Regions from separate parts of the Streptomyces sp. 351MFTsu5.1 genome, predicted to be linked through region 2. Evidence: riboswitches for the same ligand, from Rfam matches in the RefSeq annotation. Region 2 holds a riboswitch; each other region holds the start of a gene.
The links. Region 2 has a riboswitch for cyclic di-AMP ahead of H295_RS0112595 (C40 family peptidase). Riboswitches for the same ligand answer to the same signal wherever they lie in the genome.
Positions count from the first base shown of each region.

Region 1: it holds a riboswitch for cyclic di-AMP, as region 2 does, so the genes downstream of both, H295_RS0123770 (transglycosylase family protein) here and H295_RS0112595 (C40 family peptidase) in region 2, are expected to answer to the same signal.
Region 3: it holds a riboswitch for cyclic di-AMP, as region 2 does, so the genes downstream of both, H295_RS0113695 (transglycosylase SLT domain-containing protein) here and H295_RS0112595 (C40 family peptidase) in region 2, are expected to answer to the same signal.
Region 4: it holds a riboswitch for cyclic di-AMP, as region 2 does, so the genes downstream of both, H295_RS0141040 (M23 family metallopeptidase) here and H295_RS0112595 (C40 family peptidase) in region 2, are expected to answer to the same signal.

Region 1 covers NZ_KB911784.1:200,884-205,667, forward strand. The annotation lists gene H295_RS0123760 (cytochrome P450 family protein) at 96-1,403, shown strand; gene H295_RS0123765 (transglycosylase family protein) at 1,596-2,576, shown strand; cyclic di-AMP (ydaO/yuaA leader) riboswitch at 2,782-2,944, shown strand; gene H295_RS0123770 (transglycosylase family protein) at 2,948-3,634, shown strand; gene eno (phosphopyruvate hydratase) at 3,903-4,784, shown strand, end outside.
Region 2 covers NZ_KB911779.1:119,248-124,031, forward strand. The annotation lists gene pcrA (DNA helicase PcrA) at 1-2,234, opposite strand, end outside; cyclic di-AMP (ydaO/yuaA leader) riboswitch at 2,674-2,820, shown strand; gene H295_RS0112595 (C40 family peptidase) at 2,829-3,974, shown strand; gene H295_RS0112600 (tellurite resistance/C4-dicarboxylate transporter family protein) at 4,113-4,784, shown strand, end outside.
Region 3 covers NZ_KB911779.1:354,748-359,531, forward strand. The annotation lists gene H295_RS0113690 (CocE/NonD family hydrolase) at 1-1,448, shown strand, start outside; cyclic di-AMP (ydaO/yuaA leader) riboswitch at 1,688-1,890, shown strand; gene H295_RS0113695 (transglycosylase SLT domain-containing protein) at 1,896-2,378, shown strand; gene H295_RS0113700 (HAD family hydrolase) at 2,414-3,226, opposite strand; gene H295_RS0113710 (LacI family DNA-binding transcriptional regulator) at 3,739-4,767, opposite strand.
Region 4 covers NZ_KB911804.1:51,837-56,620, forward strand. The annotation lists gene H295_RS0141025 (class I SAM-dependent methyltransferase) at 1-498, opposite strand, end outside; gene H295_RS0141030 (TetR/AcrR family transcriptional regulator) at 560-1,159, shown strand; tRNA gene H295_RS0141035 (tRNA-Met) at 1,237-1,310, shown strand; cyclic di-AMP (ydaO/yuaA leader) riboswitch at 1,547-1,704, shown strand; gene H295_RS0141040 (M23 family metallopeptidase) at 1,716-2,741, shown strand; gene H295_RS0141045 (aldo/keto reductase) at 2,849-3,793, shown strand; gene H295_RS0141050 (PrsW family intramembrane metalloprotease) at 3,806-4,784, opposite strand, start outside.

The DNA of each region.
Region 1 (4,784 bases), on a different contig from region 2:
GAAAGACCCACGGCCCCGACTCCCACCGTCCGAGGCGCACGGCCCCGACCCCACCGCCCGAAGACCCACCCGGAAGCCCCGGCTACCGTCAAGGTGTGACCGACCAGCCCACCCCCGCCCCCGCACCTGCCTCGACCTCCGCCTCTCCACCCCCGGCTCCCGCCCCCGAACTCTTCACCTGGGAGTTCGCCACCGACCCCTACCCCGCCTACGCCTGGCTCCGGGAGCACGCCCCCGTGCACCGGACGCGGCTGCCCAGCGGGGTGGAGGCCTGGCTGGTCACCCGTTACGCCGACGCCAAGCAGGCGCTCGCCGACCAGCGGCTCAGCAAGAACCCGGCGCACCACGACGAGCCGGAGCACGCCAAGGGGAAGACCGGCATTCCGGGGGAGCGCAAGGCGGAGCTGATGACGCATCTGCTGAACATCGATCCGCCGGACCACACCAGGCTCCGACGGCTCGTCAGCAAGGCGTTCACGCCGAGAAGGGTCGCCGAGTTCGCCCCCCGGGTGCAGGAGTTGACGGACCGTCTCATCGACCGTTTCGCGGCGACCGGCTCCGCCGACCTCATCCACGACTTCGCCTTCCCGCTCCCCATCTACGCGATCTGCGACCTCCTGGGCGTCCCCCGCGAGGACCAGGACGACTTCCGTGACTGGGCGGGCATGATGATCCGCCACGGGGGAGGCCCGCGGGGCGGGGTCGCGCGGTCCGTGAAGAAGATGCGCGGGTATCTGGCCGAGCTCATCCACCGCAAGCGGGAAGCGCTGCCCGACGAGCCCACCCCTGGCGAGGACCTCATCTCCGGGCTCATCCGCGCCTCCGACCACGGCGAACACCTCACCGAGAACGAGGCCGCGGCGATGGCCTTCATCCTTCTCTTCGCGGGTTTCGAGACCACCGTCAACCTCATCGGCAACGGCACCTACGCCCTTCTCACCCACCCTGAGCAGCGCGAGAGGCTCCAGCAGTCGCTCGCCGCCGGCCGCACCGACCTCCTCGAGACCGGCGTGGAAGAGCTGCTGCGCTACGACGGCCCGGTCGAGCTCGCCACCTGGCGGTTCGCCACCGAGCCGCTCACCATCGGCGGTCAGGACATCGCGGCCGGCGATCCCGTGCTCGTCGTGCTCGCCGCGGCGGACCGGGATCCGGAGCGGTTCGCCGACCCCGACGTGCTCGATCTGTCCCGCCGTGACAATCAGCACCTCGGTTACGGCCACGGGATCCACTACTGCCTCGGTGCCCCGCTCGCCCGGCTGGAGGGCCAGACCGCGCTCGCCACGCTCCTCACCCGGCTCCCCGATCTGCAACTCGCGGTGGATTCAGCCGATTTGCGCTGGCGGGGTGGGCTCATCATGCGTGGACTGCGTACTTTGCCCGTGGAGTTCACTCCCGTCCGGTAATCGACCGAGGGGTCCCCTGAACCCCGCCGCACGGCCGCCTAAACATGACGCGCCCTCAAGTCTGTGATCTTCACGTGATCTACGCGGCATTAACTTGTGACAAGTGATCGAACCCCTATACGTTCACGGACCAACGCGGTGGTCCGTACCACTCGCCGCGTGGGTCTCTGAAGTCTCGGGAAAGGTCCCTTCATGCTCTCCGGGAACGGTCGTCACCGTCGCCCCCGTCAGGCTCCGGCGCTGCTCGTGGCGGCCGGTGTGACGGGATCCGCCATCGCGATCCCCCTGCTCGCGGCGTCCGGAGCGAGCGCCGCGACCGGCACCACCTGGGACCGGGTCGCGGAGTGCGAGAGCGGTGGCTCCTGGAGCGCCAACGACGGCAACGGCTACTACGGTGGCCTCCAGATGTCCCAGGAGAACTGGGAGAAGTACGGCGGCCTCGAGTACGCCAAGACCGCGGACCTGGCCAGCCGCAACCAGCAGATAGCCGTGGCGGAGAAGCTCCTCGACGACCAGGGCATCGCCGCCTGGCCGACCTGCGGTCTGCTCAACGGGCTCAGCAAGGACTCGAGCTCGGCCGGCGTCGACACCGGCCTGGCGAGCGGAACGCCCTCGGCTTCCGCGTCCGGATCGTCGGAATCATCCGTATCGTCTGATTCGTCCAACTCGTCGGGCACCGAGGACTCTCCCGGTCTGCTCGACTCCCTGGACGGCTCGTCCGCGACCCCCTCCCCGTCGGCCACCCCGTCCAAGAGTGGCGAAAGCACCTCCAAGGCGGGCGAAAGCGACACCAAGGGTTCCGAAGCCTCCGGCAAAGAAGACGCACAGTCTTCCGACGGCTCGCCCGTGGTGAGCCCAGAAGAGGACGAAGCGGACAAGTCCTGGCAGGAGGGCGGCTCTTCGGCCCTGGTGGACGTCGGCTCCCTCGGCGGCACCGGCAAGCACCGCGGCGACAGCGGGGACGAGGTCGCGACGAAGAGTGCGGGCACCTCCTCGGGCCGTCACGCCGCTCGCACGTACACCGTCAAGGAGGGCGACTCCCTCGCCTCCATCGCCGACTCCCTTGGCCTCGACGGCGGATGGCGCGCCCTCTACGCCGAGAACAGGGACCGCATCGGGGCCGACCCCAGCGACATCTCCGCCGGTCAGACGCTCGACACAGGGGTGGAATAGGGCCGAAAAGGCCTGAAAAACAGCGGGAGTTCACGTCACACTTCGCACCGAATGTCCACTTTGGTGAAAGTGTGGGATGAGTCTCAGAAGCCCTGATCGTCTTTGAAATTCCGCCGAGCGCATGTCTACCGTCGTCACCGCTCGGCAACCCGAGCCCCGTCTGTCGCAACGCCGAATCCTGCCAGCGGCCGTACGGGAACAGTCGTCGCGTCAAGCGCCGTAGGCAGGAGCGGGGGACCCAAGGTAAGCGCCGGGCCCAGCAGTTCACGCTGGACCGGCTTGGGGTGAAGTCACGCACTGTGCGTGACCGGGCAACTCAACCGGCCCGAACCCGACAGCTCACCTCGCAGGCGTCGGTGAGGGGATCCACCATGCTGTTTTCCGGCAAGGGCAAGCACCGTCGTCCGTCCAAGGCCACCCGCGCCGCCGCGCTCGCCGGCGTCACCGGTGTCGCCATCGCCGCCCCGCTGATGGCGGCCGGCAACGCCTCCGCCGCCACCGCCTCCGAGTGGGACGCCGTCGCCCAGTGCGAGTCCGGCGGCAATTGGTCCATCAACACCGGCAACGGCTACTACGGCGGCCTGCAGTTCTCCGCCTCCACCTGGGCCGCGTACGGCGGCACCGCCTACGCCCCGCAGGCCAACCAGGCCAGCAAGTCGCAGCAGATAGCCGTCGCCGAGAAGGTCCTCGCCTCCCAGGGCAAGGGCGCCTGGCCGGTCTGCGGCACGGGCCTGTCCAGCGCCGCCTACAACGGCGGCAGCTCGTCCTCCTCCAGCTCCTCGAACTCGGGCTCCAGCGCCGGCACCCGTTCGACCAACGAGCAGAGCGCCTCCCGCTCCTCCGAGCGTCCGGCGGCCAAGAAGACCGTCACCACCCCGACCGGCAAGAAGGTCAAGAAGGGCGACGGCGAGTACAAGGTCGTCAAGGGTGACACCCTCAGCTCGATCGCCGCGAAGCACAAGGTCAAGGGCGGCTACCAGACGCTCTTCAAGCTGAACAAGGACATCATCGAGGACGCGAACCTGATCTACCCGGGTCAGCAGCTGCACCTCAAGTGATTCCTACCTGAACCACAGCGCCCTCATACCCGTGGTCCTCATACTGAAGGCCTCGTGAGGGTCACCCCCCGTCCCCACGGGCTCCCCGCTCCGGTGCGTGTTCCCCCGTACGCACCGGGGCGGGGTTTTTTGTGCGCGCTTGCACGGCCGTCTTTGTTCAGTTCAGAAACAATTTACTCTCGGTTTCGTCCACAGGTCGGTCCACACGGTGGCCGAAGCCCCGGAGCCGGTTAGGCTCTAGTCGCCAGGCTCACCATTGCAGAAGGAGATGCTCGTGCCGTCCATCGACGTCGTCGTAGCCAGGGAAATCCTCGACTCGCGAGGCAACCCCACCGTCGAGGTCGAGGTCGGCCTCGACGACGGCAGCACCGGTCGTGCCGCCGTCCCGTCCGGCGCCTCCACCGGTGCCTTCGAGGCCATCGAACTGCGTGACGGTGACCCCAACCGCTACCAGGGCAAGGGTGTCGAGAAGGCCGTCCTCGCCGTCATCGAGCAGATCGGCCCGGAGCTCGTCGGCTACGACGCCACCGAGCAGCGGCTGATCGACCAGGCGATGTTCGACCTGGACGCCACCGACAACAAGGGCTCGCTCGGCGCCAACGCCATCCTCGGCGTCTCCCTCGCCGTCGCGCACGCCGCGTCCGAGGCCAGCGACCTGCCGCTGTTCCGCTACCTGGGCGGCCCGAACGCGCACCTGCTGCCCGTTCCGATGATGAACATCCTGAACGGCGGCTCGCACGCCGACTCCAACGTGGACATCCAGGAGTTCATGATCGCCCCCATCGGCGCGGAGTCCTTCTCCGAGGCGCTGCGCTGGGGCACCGAGGTCTACCACACCCTCAAGAAGGTCCTGAAGAGCAAGGGCCTGTCGACCGGCCTCGGCGACGAGGGCGGCTTCGCCCCGAACCTGGAGTCCAACCGCGCCGCCCTGGACCTCATCCTCGAAGCGATCAAGGAAGCCGGTTACATCCCCGGCGAGCAGGTCGCCCTGGCGCTCGACGTCGCCGCCTCCGAGTTCTACAAGGACGGCAAGTACCAGTTCGAGGGCAAGGACCGCTCCGCCGCCGAGATGACGGAGTACTACGAGGAGCTCGTGGCGGCCTACCCGCTCGTCTCCATCGAGGACCCGCTGTTCGAGGACGACTGGGCC
Region 2 (4,784 bases):
ACGCCCGAGACCGGCCCCGCGGGGGCGGCGGTCGCCCCCGTGCGCTTCCAGTCGACGTGCTGCGCCGGGATCTCCTCCAGGAAGCGGGACGGCGGGTTGTACGACGGCTGCCCCCACGCGCTGCGAAGGGAGGACCGGGTGAGGTACAGCCGCTCACGCGCGCGCGTGATGCCGACGTACGCAAGCCGCCGCTCCTCCTCCAGCTCCTTGGTCTGGCCGAGGGCGCGCATGTGCGGGAACACGCCGTCCTCCATGCCGGTGAGGAAGACGACCGGGAACTCCAGGCCCTTGGCGGTGTGCAGGGTCATCAGGGTGATGACGCCGGAGCCGTCCTCGTCCTCGTCGGGGATCTGGTCGGAGTCGGCGACGAGGGCGACCCGCTCCAGGAAGTCGGAGAGCGACCCGGTCTCCTCGCCCTCGCCGGACTCCTGCTCGAACTCCAGCGCCACGGCGGCGAGTTCCTGGAGGTTCTCGATCCGTGTCTCGTCCTGCGGGTCGGTGGAGGCCTGCAACTCGGCGAGGTAACCGGTGCGTTCGAGAACGGCTTCCAGGACGGTCGCCGGGCCCGCGCCGGACTCGACGACGGTCCGGAGCTCCTCCATCAGCACGTTGAACCGCTTCACGGCGTTGGTGGAGCGCGCCGCCATGCCGTACGCCTCGTCGACGCGCTTGAGCGCCTGCGGGAAGCTGATCTTCTCGCGCTGGGAAAGCGCGTCGATCATCGCCTCCGCGCGGTCGCCGATGCCCCGCTTGGGCACGTTGAGGATCCGGCGCAGCGGCACCGAGTCCTCCGGGTTGGCGAGGACGCGCAGGTAGGCCAGGACGTCCCGGACCTCCTTGCGCTCGTAGAAGCGGACGCCGCCGACGACCTTGTAGGGCAGGCCGACGCGGATGAAGACCTCTTCGAAGACACGGGACTGCGCGTTGGTGCGGTAGAAGACCGCGACATCGCCGGCCTTCGCGTCGCCCGCGTCGGTGAGACGGTCTATCTCGTCGGCGACGAACTGCGCCTCGTCGTGCTCGGTGTCGGCGACATAGCCGGTGATGCGCGCACCCGCGCCCGCGTTGGTCCACAGGTTCTTGGGGCGGCGGGACTCGTTGCGCTCGATGACGGCATTGGCGGCGGTGAGGATCGTCTGGGTGGAGCGGTAGTTCTGCTCCAGGAGGATCGTCACCGCGTCCGGGTAGTCCTCCTCGAACTGGAGGATGTTGCGGATGGTCGCGCCGCGGAAGGCGTAGATCGACTGGTCGGCGTCACCGACGACACAGAGCTCGGCGGGCGGCAGGTCGTGTTCGCTCGGCGGTACGTCGACGGGGTGCTCGGAGGTGCCGACCAGCTCCCTGACCAGCGCGTACTGGGCGTGGTTGGTGTCCTGGTACTCGTCGACGAGGACGTGCCGGAAGCGGCGGCGGTAGTGCTCGGCGACGTCCGGGAAGGCGCGCAGCAGGTTGACCGTCGTCATGATCAGGTCGTCGAAGTCGAGGGCGTTGGCCTCGCGCAGCCGCGACTGGTACATGGCGTAGGCCTGGGCGAGGGTCTTCTCGAAGCCGTCGGCGGCCTGGGCGGCGAAGTCCTCCTCGTCGATCAGCTCGTTCTTCAGGTTGCTGATCTTGGCGCTGAAGGACTTCGGCGGGAACTTCTTGGGGTCGAGGTCGAGGTCGCGGCAGACCAGGGCCATCAGACGCTTCGAGTCGGCGGCGTCGTAGATCGAGAAGGAGGAGGTGAACCCGAGCTTCTTCGACTCCCTGCGCAGGATCCGCACGCACGCGCTGTGGAAGGTCATCACCCACATCGCGTTGGCCCGCGGGCCGACGAGCTGCTCGACGCGCTCCTTCATCTCGCCCGCGGCCTTGTTGGTGAAGGTGATCGCGAGGATCTGGCCGGGGTGGACACGGCGCTCGCCGAGGAGGTGGGCGATGCGGTGGGTGAGCACCCGGGTCTTGCCGGAGCCGGCGCCGGCCACGATGAGCAGCGGGGTGCCGGAGTGCACGACGGCGGCGCGCTGGTTCTCGTTCAGCCCGTCCAGGAGCGCGGCCGCGTCCAGCACCGGGCGGGGGGCGCCATCGCGGTAGTAGGCGTCCCGGTCCGGGGGCACGTCGAACTTCCCGCCGAACAGATCGTCCGGAACGGGTTCCGGCACGTGGTCGTCCTCGGGCGGCGGCGGGGGTTCCTCCGCGTGCCCGCGAGGGGCCTGGAGGTCCGCCAGGAAGCTGTCGTCAAAGAGGCTGCTCATCGCTCTCCGAGTCTAGGGGGCCCCACTGACAGCCCGCCGCCGCCCTGAGAACATCGCCGGAATCGGCACGCCCAGCGCCCGGGCGCAGGCCCGCTCAGCGCCCGGGCGCAGGCCGCGACAGCTGTCGCACCCCGCCCGTCCGGCGCCGGCCCACGACCCTCCGGAGCCGTGTCGTCACGGTCCGCGGCCGGCTGGCAGGCGCCGCGCCCCGCCGGAACCGCCCTTCCTCCGCCTCGCGGTCACACTCAGGAAAAGCACTCGAGCCGCGACAGACCACTCGGCGCCGACCGTCAGCCACGCACCCCTGACCGAAGGTCACGAAAATGTATCGGGCATATCGAACATCAACCTTCACAGGGGCCACAGCAGTTGGCTACCGTTCCCGGTAGGCCGTACGACCCCCTCCGGCGAACGTCGCCGGGCCGCGCGGCCTCCGCCGAGTCCGGCAGCGCCGCCGCGCGCCCGGAGCCGGGGACCCACCGAACCCCGGGGTGAATCGGCCGACTCCCGCCCACGGGAGCGCCGTAGGGCAACCCTTCCCGCCCGAACCCGACAGCTAACCCGGTAGGCGGAGCACGGAAGGAGTCGCCTCCCTTGGCGTCGCACCGCAAGTCGCGTCCCGCTGGTACGCGCGTAGCAGGCATACGGACCCCGGCCCTCGCGACGGCCGCGCTCACCTCCGTGGCCCTGCTGTCCCAGTCGGCGAACGCCGCGCCGGCCGATGACAAACCCAGTCTCGAAGAGGTCGAGAAGAAGGTCGACGACCTCTACCGCCAGGCGGAGTCGGCGACCGACACCTACAACGCGGCCAAGGAGCGGACGACCAAGCAGCGCAAGCAGGTCGACACGCTCCTCGACGACGTCGCGCGGCGCACCGAGAAGCTCAACCAGGCCCGGGAGGAGCTCGGTTCCTTCGCCGCCGAGCAGTACCGCACCGGGGCCGCCGCGCCCGGCACAGCGACCTTCCTGCTCGCCGACACCCCGCAGGACTACTTCGACCAGACGCAGCTGATGGGCCGCCTCACGAGCCGCCAGAAGGGCGCGGTCGACGACTACGTCTCCGAGCAGTCGGCGACGATGAAGAAGCGTCAGGAGGCCTCCCAGAGCCTCCAGTCGCTCACCGAGACGCAGAGCGACCTGAAGACCGCGAAGGCGACCGTCCAGAAGAAGCTCGCCGACGCGCGCGAGCTGCTCTCGGAGCTGACGGCTCAGGAGAAGGCCCGCCTCGCGGCGATCGAGAAGGCGAAGCAGGAGGCCGCGGCCCGCAAGGCGGCGGAGCTGGCCCGGCAGCAGGCGGCCGCGGAGAAGGCCGCGCAGGAGGCGGGCCGGCAGGAGAGCACGCCGGGCACCGGCACCTCGACCGCGACCGACTCCTCGTACGCCACCAGGGCCGCCAAGGCGCTCGCCTTCGCCCGCGCACAGATCGGCAAGCCCTATGTGTGGGGCGCCACCGGCCCCGGCTCCTACGACTGCTCAGGCCTCACCCAGGCCGCCTGGAAGGCCGCCGGCGTCACCCTCCCCCGCGTCACCTACGACCAGGTCAACGCCGGCACCACGGTCTCCCTGGCCGACGCCCAGCCGGGTGACCTGGTCTTCTTCTACGACGACATCACCCATGTCGGCCTCTACATCGGCAACGGCATGATGATCCACGCCCCCAAGCCGGGCGCGTACGTCCGCGAGGAGTCGATCTACTACGACGGCGAGTCGGCGATCCACAGCGTGGTGCGACCGGCCTGAGGTCCCGTGGCGCGGGCGGGGCGCCTGCGCCCGCGCGATGTCCCCCACGCGCGTGTGCCCGCCCCGCCCGGGCGATTTCCCCCACGCGCGCGTGCGCGCCCCGCTCGCGGGCTGCGCGGAGCTTCCTAGCATCGGTCCATGGCCGGTACCTCCCCGTACTCCCCCCTGCGCGTCTGGTGGACGCAGCGCCCGCCCGCCGCCGGGGCCGCCGTGCTGGCGACCGGCATCCTGTCGGTCGGGCTGCATCTGACCGGCTACGCGACGCTGTCCCGGATCGCCCTGGTGATCGGCTGCGCGGCCTGGCTGGGACTGGCCGCCGAATTCGCCGTACGACTGCTGCGGGAGCGCGCGCGATGGGCCGCCGAGGCCGGGACGCCGGGCGCCCTGACGGCGGTGGCGGCGACCACCGTCCTCGGCACCGGCTTCTCCGCGCTCGGCCGGCAGCCCCTGGCCGAGGCGCTGCTCGCGCTGGCCGCACTGCTGTGGCCGGTGCTGATCGTGTTCGTCGTGAGCCACTGGAGGCGGCGGATGCCCGGCGGGGTGTTCCTGGGCTGCGTGGCGACGGAAGGCCTCGCGGTCCTCGGCGCCACCCTCGCGGCGGCCGAGTCGGCGGCCTGGCTCGCGCACACCGCGCTCGTGCTGTTCTGGCTCGGTCTGGTCCTCTACGGCGTCGCGCTCTTCCGCTTCGACCCGCGCCAGGTGCTCGAGGGCCACGGTGACCACTGGATCGCGGGCGGCGCGCTCGCCGTCTCGGCGCTGGCCGGCGCGCAGCTGATCGCCGCGGACAGCGCGCGCCTGTACCTGTGGAAC
Region 3 (4,784 bases), 240 kb from region 2:
TGTGGCTCAGGCGCCTGGAGACCGTGGAGCCGCCCCTGCACACCTGGCTCGCCCACCAGACCCGCGACGCGTACTGGCGCCGGAACAGCGTCCGCGAGGACTACGGCGCGATCGACGCGGCCGTCCTGGCGGTGGGCGCATGGCACGACCCGTACCGCGACACCGTCCTCCGGCTGGTCGAGCACCTGCCCGCCGACCGGGTCCGCGGGATCATCGGCCCCTGGACCCACCCGCACCCGGACCACGGTCTGCCGGGCCCGGTGACCGGCCTCCTCCGGGAGACCCTGCGCTGGTGGGACCAGCACCTCAAGGGCATCGACACCGGCGTCATGCGCGAGCCCCTGCTGCGCGCCCACATCAGCGACTCCCACCCGCCGACGGCGGCCTACGGCACCCTGCCCGGCCGCTGGGCCGGCGAGCCCGTCTGGCCCTCCCCTCACGTCACGACGGTGTCGTACGGCCTCCAGGGCCCCGCCGCGCTGGTCCGTTCGCCGCAGCACACGGGGGTGGACGCCGGCCGGTTCGTCCCGCTCGGCCAGGACGCCGATCTGCCGCCGGACCAGCGGGAGGAGGACGCCCGCTCGGCCTGCTTCGACTTCGCGGTGGGCGCGGAGACGTGGGTGCTCGGGCGGCCGCGGGTGCGGCTCAGGGTGACCTCGGAGGTGTCGCGCGGGCAGGTCGTCGCGCGGCTGTGCGATGTCGCCCCGGACGGCTCGTCGACCCTGGTGACCCGGGGAGCGCTCAACCTCTCCGCGCGCCTCGGCCCGGACCGGGCGGTGCCCTGGGAGCCGGGGGCCACGCAGGAGGTCGCCTTCGAGCTGAACGGCGCCGGGCACGCCTTCCGGCCCGGCCATCGGATCCGGCTCGCCGTGTCCTCGGCGTACTGGCCGTGGATCTGGCCGCAGCCCGAGTCGCAGGCCGGTTTCTCGCTGGACCCGGCGGGCAGCTTCCTCGAGCTGCCGGTACGCGCGCGTGATGCCTCCTTGGGCCACGCGCCCTCGGACATCGCGTTCGAGGAGCCGGAGCAGTCCGTGTCGCTCGGGGTGGCCCGTGGCGTGGCCGCTGACGGGTGGAGCCCCGTGACCCTGGACGAGCCCCGCCCCGCGCGCCTGGTGGTGCGGGACGTGGCCAAGGGCGAGTGGCGTCTGGAGATCGACCCCCGGTACGGCGGCACGCGCGTGTACCCCGACGGGCTGGAGTGCACCGAGGACGTGCGGGAGTCGTACACGATCGACGAGCAGGACCCCCTGTCGGCGCGCGCCCGCTCGGACTGGTCGATCCGGCTGCACCGCCCCGAGCTCGCCTGGGACACCACCGTGCGCACCCGCTCGGAGATCAGCTGCGACGGCAGCGACTTCCACACCTCGAACGAGGTGATCTGCGCCGAAGGCGGCGAGGTGGTGTTCCACCGGACGTGGGAGAAGCGGATCCCACGAACAGCCGGTTGACTCCGAGTTGGGCCTCTTGCCCGTTTTGCGCGTCTTGCGCTCGGGCGTGACTTGACTCACTCCGACTGACGGACCGGCAGATATCCGGAATCCTCCAATCCGCCTTTCCGTGCGAGCGAGTTGAGGCTTGCGACCGCAAAGGATCAAGTGCCCCAAATACCCCCGACCAAGGTCAATAGGCACCGCATGTGAATTCGCCACTTGTTCCGGACATGTGCTCTCGCATACGTTCCCGGCCTGTCGGGCGGACGCCGAATCCTGCCACCGCCCGTACACCCACCGAGAAACCACGGCAGGAGCGGGGGACCCAGGTAAGTCGCCGGAACGGGCGTCTTCGGACAAACCGGTACGGCTCGGGGTGAAGTCATGCCTTTTGCGGGCATGGCCGGGCAACTCCCCGCCCGAACCCGACAGCTCACCTCGCAGGCGACGGAGAGGAACTTCGCCATGCCCGCTGCCGCTCAGCACCGCGCTTCGCGCACCAACCGTCTCGTCCGCAAGCTCGCGATCGCCGGAACCGGGGTCGCCGTCCTCGCGCTCCCGCTCGTCGGCGCGACCACCGCGTCCGCGGCCACCCCGACCGTGCAGACCGCGACCACCCTCGGGTACGCCAACAACCTCGACGGCTGGATCCGCGCCTCCCTCGCCGTCATGGCGGAGCACGGGATTCCCGGCTCCTACGACGGCATCTACCGCAACGTCATCCGCGAGTCCTCCGGCAACCCCTACGCCATCAACCTCTGGGACTCCAACGCGGCCGCCGGCACCCCGTCCAAGGGCCTGCTCCAGGTGATCGACCCGACGTTCAACGCGTACCACGTGGCCAACACCTCGTGGGACCCGTACGACCCGGTGGCGAACATCACCGCGGCCTGCAACTACGCGGCGGCGCGGTACGGGTCCATCGACAACGTGTTCGGCGCGTACTAGGAACGGCGCCTGCCGGGAACCACGCCTGCTGGGAACTACGCCTGGCTGAAGAGTCTTTCGAGGACGACGGCGATGCCGTCGTCCTCGTTCGACAGGGTCACCTCGTCGGCCACGGCCTTGAGTTCGGGGTGGGCGTTGGCCATCGCGACGCCGTGGGCCGCCCAGTCGAACATGGGGATGTCGTTGGGCATGTCGCCGAAGGCGATCGTCACCTCGGGGCCCAGGCCCAGGTGCTCGGCGGCCAGCGCGAGGCCGGTCGCCTTGGTGATGCCGCATGGCTGGAGTTCGACGGTACCGGGCCCCGACATGGTGACGGTGGCCAGCGAACCGACCACCGAGCGGGCCGTGACCGCCAACTCGTCGTCGGACAGGTACGGGTGGCGCAGCAGCACCTTGCTGATCGGCTCGCACCACAGGTCGTCGCGCCGCCCGACCCGCACGGCGGGCAGGGTCGGGTGGGGCATCAGATAGCCCGGCTCGATGAGCGTGAGCCCGTCGACACCGTCCTGGTCCACCGCCGCGTACACCTGCCCCACCTCGGCCTCGATCTTCCCGAGCGCGGTCTCGGCCAGCTCCCGGTCCAGGGTGACCGACCAGAGCAGGCGGTCCGCGCCGGCGTCGTACACCTGCGCGCCCTGTCCGCACACCGCGAGCCCCGTGCTGCCGAGGTCGTCGAGGAGGGGCCGCACTCTGGGGGCCGGCCGTCCCGTCACGACGAGGTGCTGTGCCCCGCCCTCCGCGACCCTCGCGAGCACGGCCAGCGACCGGTCGGAGAGGGTGTCGTCGGCGCGGAGCAGCGTGCCGTCCAGGTCGGTGGCGATGAGTGAATATGCGGGGGAGGCGGCCATGATCAGAGAATACGGATGGTTGGCCCCTCCGACTCGACGCGAACCGGACGGCTGCTGCTTTCACATCCGTTGACGGCAGTTCCGGTTCCGGGGTGCGGCGGTCACGCGGTGGTACGGCACCGCCCCGGCCGACGGACCCTGCCGGGCGCGGCCCGAAACCCACGGCCGGTCGGGGGCGTTCACCACTACCGGCGGACCCTTGTGGAGGCCGCGAGCCTCCTGCTCTACGGCGGCGGCCTTGCGGTCTCCCCACGAGCCGACGGGATGGTCTTTGCCGAGGACTTCGACGGCGGGCCGGAGAAGTGACCTGTGCCGCTCGCGCCGACGTGCCCGCCGCACTTGCGGGTTGCGGCGGCCCGTGACGCGTCACCGGCCGCGGGGCCGCCGGCCCGGCCGGCCGCATGGGCCACCTGCGCGGCCGCCGGGACCGCCACGCGCGCCGTCGCGTTCGCCGCCGCGGAGACCGCTGTACCCCCGCGCCCGGGCGGCCCCTCGGCGCTTCCCGCGAACCGCTACGCCGAGTCCCGCACCACCAGTTCGGTCGGGAGGATGACGCCCGCCGGGTCCTCGCCGGCGATCTGGGCCAGGAGCATGCGGACCATCTCGGTGCTGATGCGGTCGAAGGGCTGGCGCATGGTGGTGAGGGCGGGGGCGACGGCGGTGGCCGCGGGCGAGTCGTCGAAGCCGCCGACCGCGATGTCGTCGGGGACCGAACGCCCGGACTGCTGAAGGACGTTCACCACCCCGAGGGCCATGAGGTCGGAGGCGACGAAGACGGCGTCCATGTCGGGGGCCCGGGACAGCAGGCGCCGGGCCGCGCGCTCACCGCCGCTGCGCCGGAAGTCTCCCTCCACCACGAGCGCCGGGTCGTAGGGCAGGCCCGCCTCGGCCAGCACGTCCCGGTAGCCGGCGAGCCGGTCCGGGCCGCCCGGCATGTCCAGCGGCCCGGTGACCATGCCGACGCGCCGACGGCCGCCCGCGAGGAGATGCCGGACCATCTCCTGGGCGCCCTCCCGGTCGGCGGCGGCCACGTAGCTCACCTTGGTCCCGCGCCCGATCGGCTTGCCGCACACCACCAACGGGATCCCGGCGTCGTGGAGTTCGGCCGCGACCGGGTCACCGCTGTGGTTGGACAGCAGCAGCACCCCGTCGACGTGGCCCGAGGTGATGTACCGGGTCAGGCGCCGGCGGTCGTCGTCGCTCTCGGCGAGCATGAGCAGTAGCGGGATGTCGTGCTGGGCGAGCCGCTCGGTGCAACCCCGCAGCAGGACGTTGAAGTTGGGGTCCTCGAAGAACTTCTCCTGCGGTTCCGTCAGCAGGAACGCCACCGAGTCGGAGCGGCCCGTACTGAGGCTGCGGGCATGCCGGTTGACCACGTACCCGGTCTTCCTGATGGCGGACTCCACGGCCCGCCCGGCGGCGGGCGAGACGTAGTGGCCGCCGTTCAGGAAGCGGGAGACGGTGCCCCGCGAGACGCCCGCCTCCCGGGCCACGTCGTGGATGGTGGGGGGCCTGCGGCGCCCGTTCGCACTCGTGGTCATGTTCCTCGTCAACTAGA
Region 4 (4,784 bases), on a different contig from region 2:
TTGGAGTGCTTCGGCCAGGGCGTCGATCACCTCGGCCGGGAGCTGGGGGACGTGGTGGAAGGGGGCGAGTCGGCCGCCGGGCCGGAGGACCTGGGCCGCCTTGGCCGCGCCGGCGACGGGGTCCACCCAGTGCCAGGCGGTGCCGGCGATGACCGCGTCGAACTGCCGCCCGGCCGGCTGCCAGTCCTCGAACCTGGCGACCTCGACCTCGATGCGGCTGCGTCGCGCGAGGGCGGCCATCCGCTCGTCGGGTTCGACACCGAGCACGGTGCAGCCGGCCGCCTGGAACTGCCGGGCCTCGATGCCGGTTCCGGCTCCGACGTCGAGGACGTGCCGGCCGGGGCTTGCCGCGACGATCCTGTCCACGAGGGCCTGGGGATACGGCGGTCGGGAGCGGTCGTAGCGTTCGGCGTCCACGCCGAACGACTCGGCCGTCTGCCGGTGGCGGTGGGGCTCGGGGCCGGGCGTGTCCGGCTGTCCCTGCGATAAAGTGGGCATGCGCCCACATTAATGGGCGGTTGCCCACTTGTTAAGGCGCGGCGGCGCGGAAAGGGAGACGATGCCGTCAGGGGTGCACATCCACAACGTGCGCGGCCAGTTGTTCGAAGCCGCCGAGCGCGTCCTGCTGCGGGACGGGCCCGACGCGTTGACCAGCCGGGCCGTCACGGAGGAGGCGAACTGCGCCAAGGGCGTGCTGCACCGGCACTTCGCCGACTTCGACGCTTTCCTGGCGGAACTGGTCCTCGATCGCGTCCGCGGCATCGAGGACCGGACCACGACTCTGCGCGCGGCCGCCGGGACCGGGAGCGTGGTGGACAACCTCACCGACGCACTGCAGGACCTGTTCGGTCCGGTCACGGTGGCGATCGTCGCGCTCATCACCTTCCGCGACGGCCTCCGCGCCCGGCTGCGCGAGGCCGGTCTGACCGGCATCCCGCTGGCCGTGCAGGGCGCCGCGATGATCGCCGCATACCTCACCGCCGAGCGGGAGTCGGGGCGCCTGGCCGGTGACGCGGACATCGACACGCTCGCCCCCACCCTCGTCGGGGCCGGGCACCTGCTGTTCGCCGACCGGACGAGCGCCCCGCCGCAGACCACCGCCGTCCGCAAGATGGTGACCACGGTCATCGCCGGCGCCCTGCGACCACCCCGGCCGTGACCCGAGCGCCCGGGCCGCACCTCGCCAGTAATGCGTGCGGGAGTCGGTCCCCGGATGGCGTATGCTGGTTTCACCGACGCGGGGTGGAGCAGCTCGGTAGCTCGCTGGGCTCATAACCCAGAGGTCGCAGGTTCAAATCCTGTCCCCGCTACTCACGGCTCAGGGCCGGAGTCCAGTCACTGGACTCCGGCCCTGAGTGTTTCCCGGAGCGCGCTCATCACCTGGCGTGAGCGATCCGGTCAACTCGCCCGTTTTTCACCGGTCATGGGCCGTAAGTCCTGCGGGATTTCGTTAATGATCAAGCGGAACAGCTTGGAATCGGGCCCCCGGGTCTATTAACGTTCGATAACGCAGCGCGGTCGTCCCAGCCGTCACAAGAGACGGCTCCGTGCTCACGCGCCGAATTCCGCAAGGGAACCGGGGAACCACCACCTTGGGGTGAATCGCTCGTCTGCCGCCGTGGCCACACGGCGGGTATACGCGCGTAGGAGACCTTCCTGCTCCGAACCCGTCAGCTAACCCGGTAGGCGAGAAGGAAGGAAAGGAGCGCGCCCACGTGGCGTCCAACCCGCCTGCCCCCGAGGCCCCGTCCGTACCGCGCAGCACTCTCGTGTACGGCGGCTACCGCGCCGACGACGAGGCCCCCCTCGGCGAGTGGAACCCGACCGCGGACTCCCTCGCCCCGGTGCGAGGCCGGCACCGCGTGGCCAAGCAGCGCGGCGGCGGATTCGCCCGCAGCTCCACCGTCCTCGGCGTCGGTGTCATAGCCGCGGTCAGCGCCGGCGGCATGGCCAGCGCCAACACCGGCAAGCCGCCGGTCTCCATCTCGATGCCGGACCTGCCGAACGTCGGCTCGCTCATCTCGGACGACTCCGACTCCGGCGCCGACGACACGAGCGCCTTCAGCAGCGTCGGCACCGCCACCGTCGACACCGCCAAGGGCACCTCGGACGCCGGTGAGGCGCTGCGCTCGCGCATCCTCGCCCAGGCCGAGACGCAGCAGGACCAGCTCGACACCAAGGCCGCCCAGGCCGTCGCCGACGCCGCCCAGAAGGAGGCCGACGCGGCCGCCGCCAAGGCGGAGAAGGAAGCCCAGCAGCAGGCCGCCGCCGCGAAGAAGAAGGCGGAGGAGGCGGCCGCGAAGAAGGCCGAGGCCGCGCGTCTGGCCGAGCTCGCCAAGCAGTACACGCTGCCGACCTCGTCGTACACGATCACGGGCACCTTCGGTCAGGCCGGTTCGCTGTGGTCCTCCGGCTACCACACGGGCCTCGACTTCGCCGCCCCCACGGGCACGCTCATCAAGGCGATCCACAGCGGCACCGTCACGGAGGCCGGCTGGGCCGGTTCCTACGGCTACCGCACGATCCTCACCCTCGACGACGGCACCGAGCTGTGGTTCTGCCACCAGTCCTCGATCAGCGTCAGCGTGGGCCAGAAGGTCGGCACCGGTGACGTCATCGGCCGCGTGGGCGCCACCGGCAACGTGACCGGCGCGCACCTGCACCTGGAGGTCCACCCGGGCGGTGCGGCGACCGGGATCGACCCGATGGCGTGGCTGCAGGGCAAGGGGCTCAACCCCTGAGGCTCCCTGAGGATCTCTGAGGTCCGGAGGGGCTGATTCCGCTTGTTTACGAGGACTTTGCGGCCGTAGCGGAAGATCCCCGTCGGGCAGGGGCGTTGACGTATCACATGACTTCTCTGCGCAAGCTCGGCTCCTCCGACCTCGAGGTCTTCCCGCTCGCCCTCGGCGGCAACGTCTTCGGCTGGACCGCCGACGAGGCCACGTCCTTCGCCGTCCTCGACGCGTACACCGCCGCGGGCGGCAACTTCGTCGACACGGCCGACTCGTACTCCTCGTGGGTCGACGGCAACTCCGGCGGCGAGTCCGAGACGATCATCGGCAGGTGGCTGGCCGCCCGCGGCAACCGCGACGACGTCGTCATCGCCACGAAGGTCAGCCAGCACCCCGACTTCCCCGGGCTGACCGCCGCCAACATCAAGGCCGCCGCCGACGCCTCCCTGAAGCGCCTCGGCACCGACCACATCGACCTCTACTACACCCACTTCGACAAGACCGAGGTGCCGGTCGAGGAGATCATCGGCGCGCTGGACGAGCTGGTGAAGGCGGGCAAGGTGCGCGCGATCGGCGCGTCCAACATCTCCGCCGCGCGGCTCTCGGAGTCCCTCGCCTTCTCCGACCGCGAGGGCCTGGCGCGCTATGTCGCCCTCCAGCCCCACTACAACCTGGTCTCACGCGACACGTACGAGGGCGAACTCCAGGCCGTCGCCTCCCGGGCGGGCCTCGCCGCCGTGCCGTACTACGCCCTCGCGTCCGGCTTCCTCACGGGCAAGTACCGCCCCGGTACGACGGTGGAGGGGGCGCGGGCGGCGGGTGCCGGCAAGCACCTCGACACCGACCGCGGCCGCAAGGTCCTCGCCGCCCTCGACGGCATCGCCGAGTCCCACGCGGCCCCGGTCGCCACGATCGCCCTCGCCTGGCTCGCGGCCCAGCCGACGGTCACGGCCCCCATCGCCTCCGCGCGCACGGTGGAGCAACTCCCGGCCCTGCTGGGGGTGGCGGACGTGACCCTGACGGAGGAGGAGCTGGGGCGCTTGACGGAGGCGTCGGCGTAAGAGCTCGCGGCCCTACGTGCGATACGGGTTGTACGCCGGATACGGCATCGTCGACTGGACCGGCATCGTCGGTTGCACCGGCAGCGCGGGGTTGCCCGGCTGGGGTGGGTAGCCGTACACGCCGTACACCCCGTACCCCGGCCAGGGCGGCGCGGCCACCGGCGGGGCCGTCACCCGTGCGGCATGGTCGAGCGCCGGCCGGGCCACCTCACGGCGCCGCCACAGCTCCTGGAGCAACTCCCGCTCCCGTACGACGAAGTCCGCGTTCGCGCGACCGAGCCGCCCCCGCCGCCGCAGGAAAGCGAGTGATGTCGCGTACGCCTCGTACTGCGCGACCGCCCGCCCCGCGGGCCGCCCGCCGAGCTGCCGGCGCGCGTACTCCCGCGCCACCCGCCGAGCCCGCATCGAGCCGAGTGCGTACGGCTCGGTCGGTGTCAGCCAGCCGGCGGCGGCGTAGGCGGGCAGCTCCTCGCGGACGGTCTTCAGCTCCCGCTGCCGCGTCCAGATCACCAGCCAGGTCAGCAGCGCGAACGCCGGCACCATGAACATCGCGTACACCGCGAAGAAGCCGTACTCCCCGAACGTCGACGAGCCGTTCCACGTCGCGTGCATGCCCATCGCGAGCAGCAGTCCGGACAGCGGGAAGAGCACCCGCCGGATGTGCTGGTGTTCCGCCGAGAGCGCGGAGATGCCGAAGCCGATGCCGGTGAGGACGGTGAACAGGGGGTGCGCGAACGGTGACATCACCACGCGCACGAAGAAGGTCGCGGCGGTGACGGAGGCGATGCCGCGGTCGCCGGTCAGCTGGTCGGTGCCGAAGGCGGTGCCGAGGTAGAGGATGTTCTCGGTGAACGCGAACCCGGTCGCGGTGACCCCCGCTATCACCACCCCGTCCACGATCCCGGTGAAGTCCCGTCTGCGGAACAGGAACACGAGCAGTACGGCGGCCGCCTTGGCCGACTCCTCGACGATCGGCGCTATCACCGTCGCG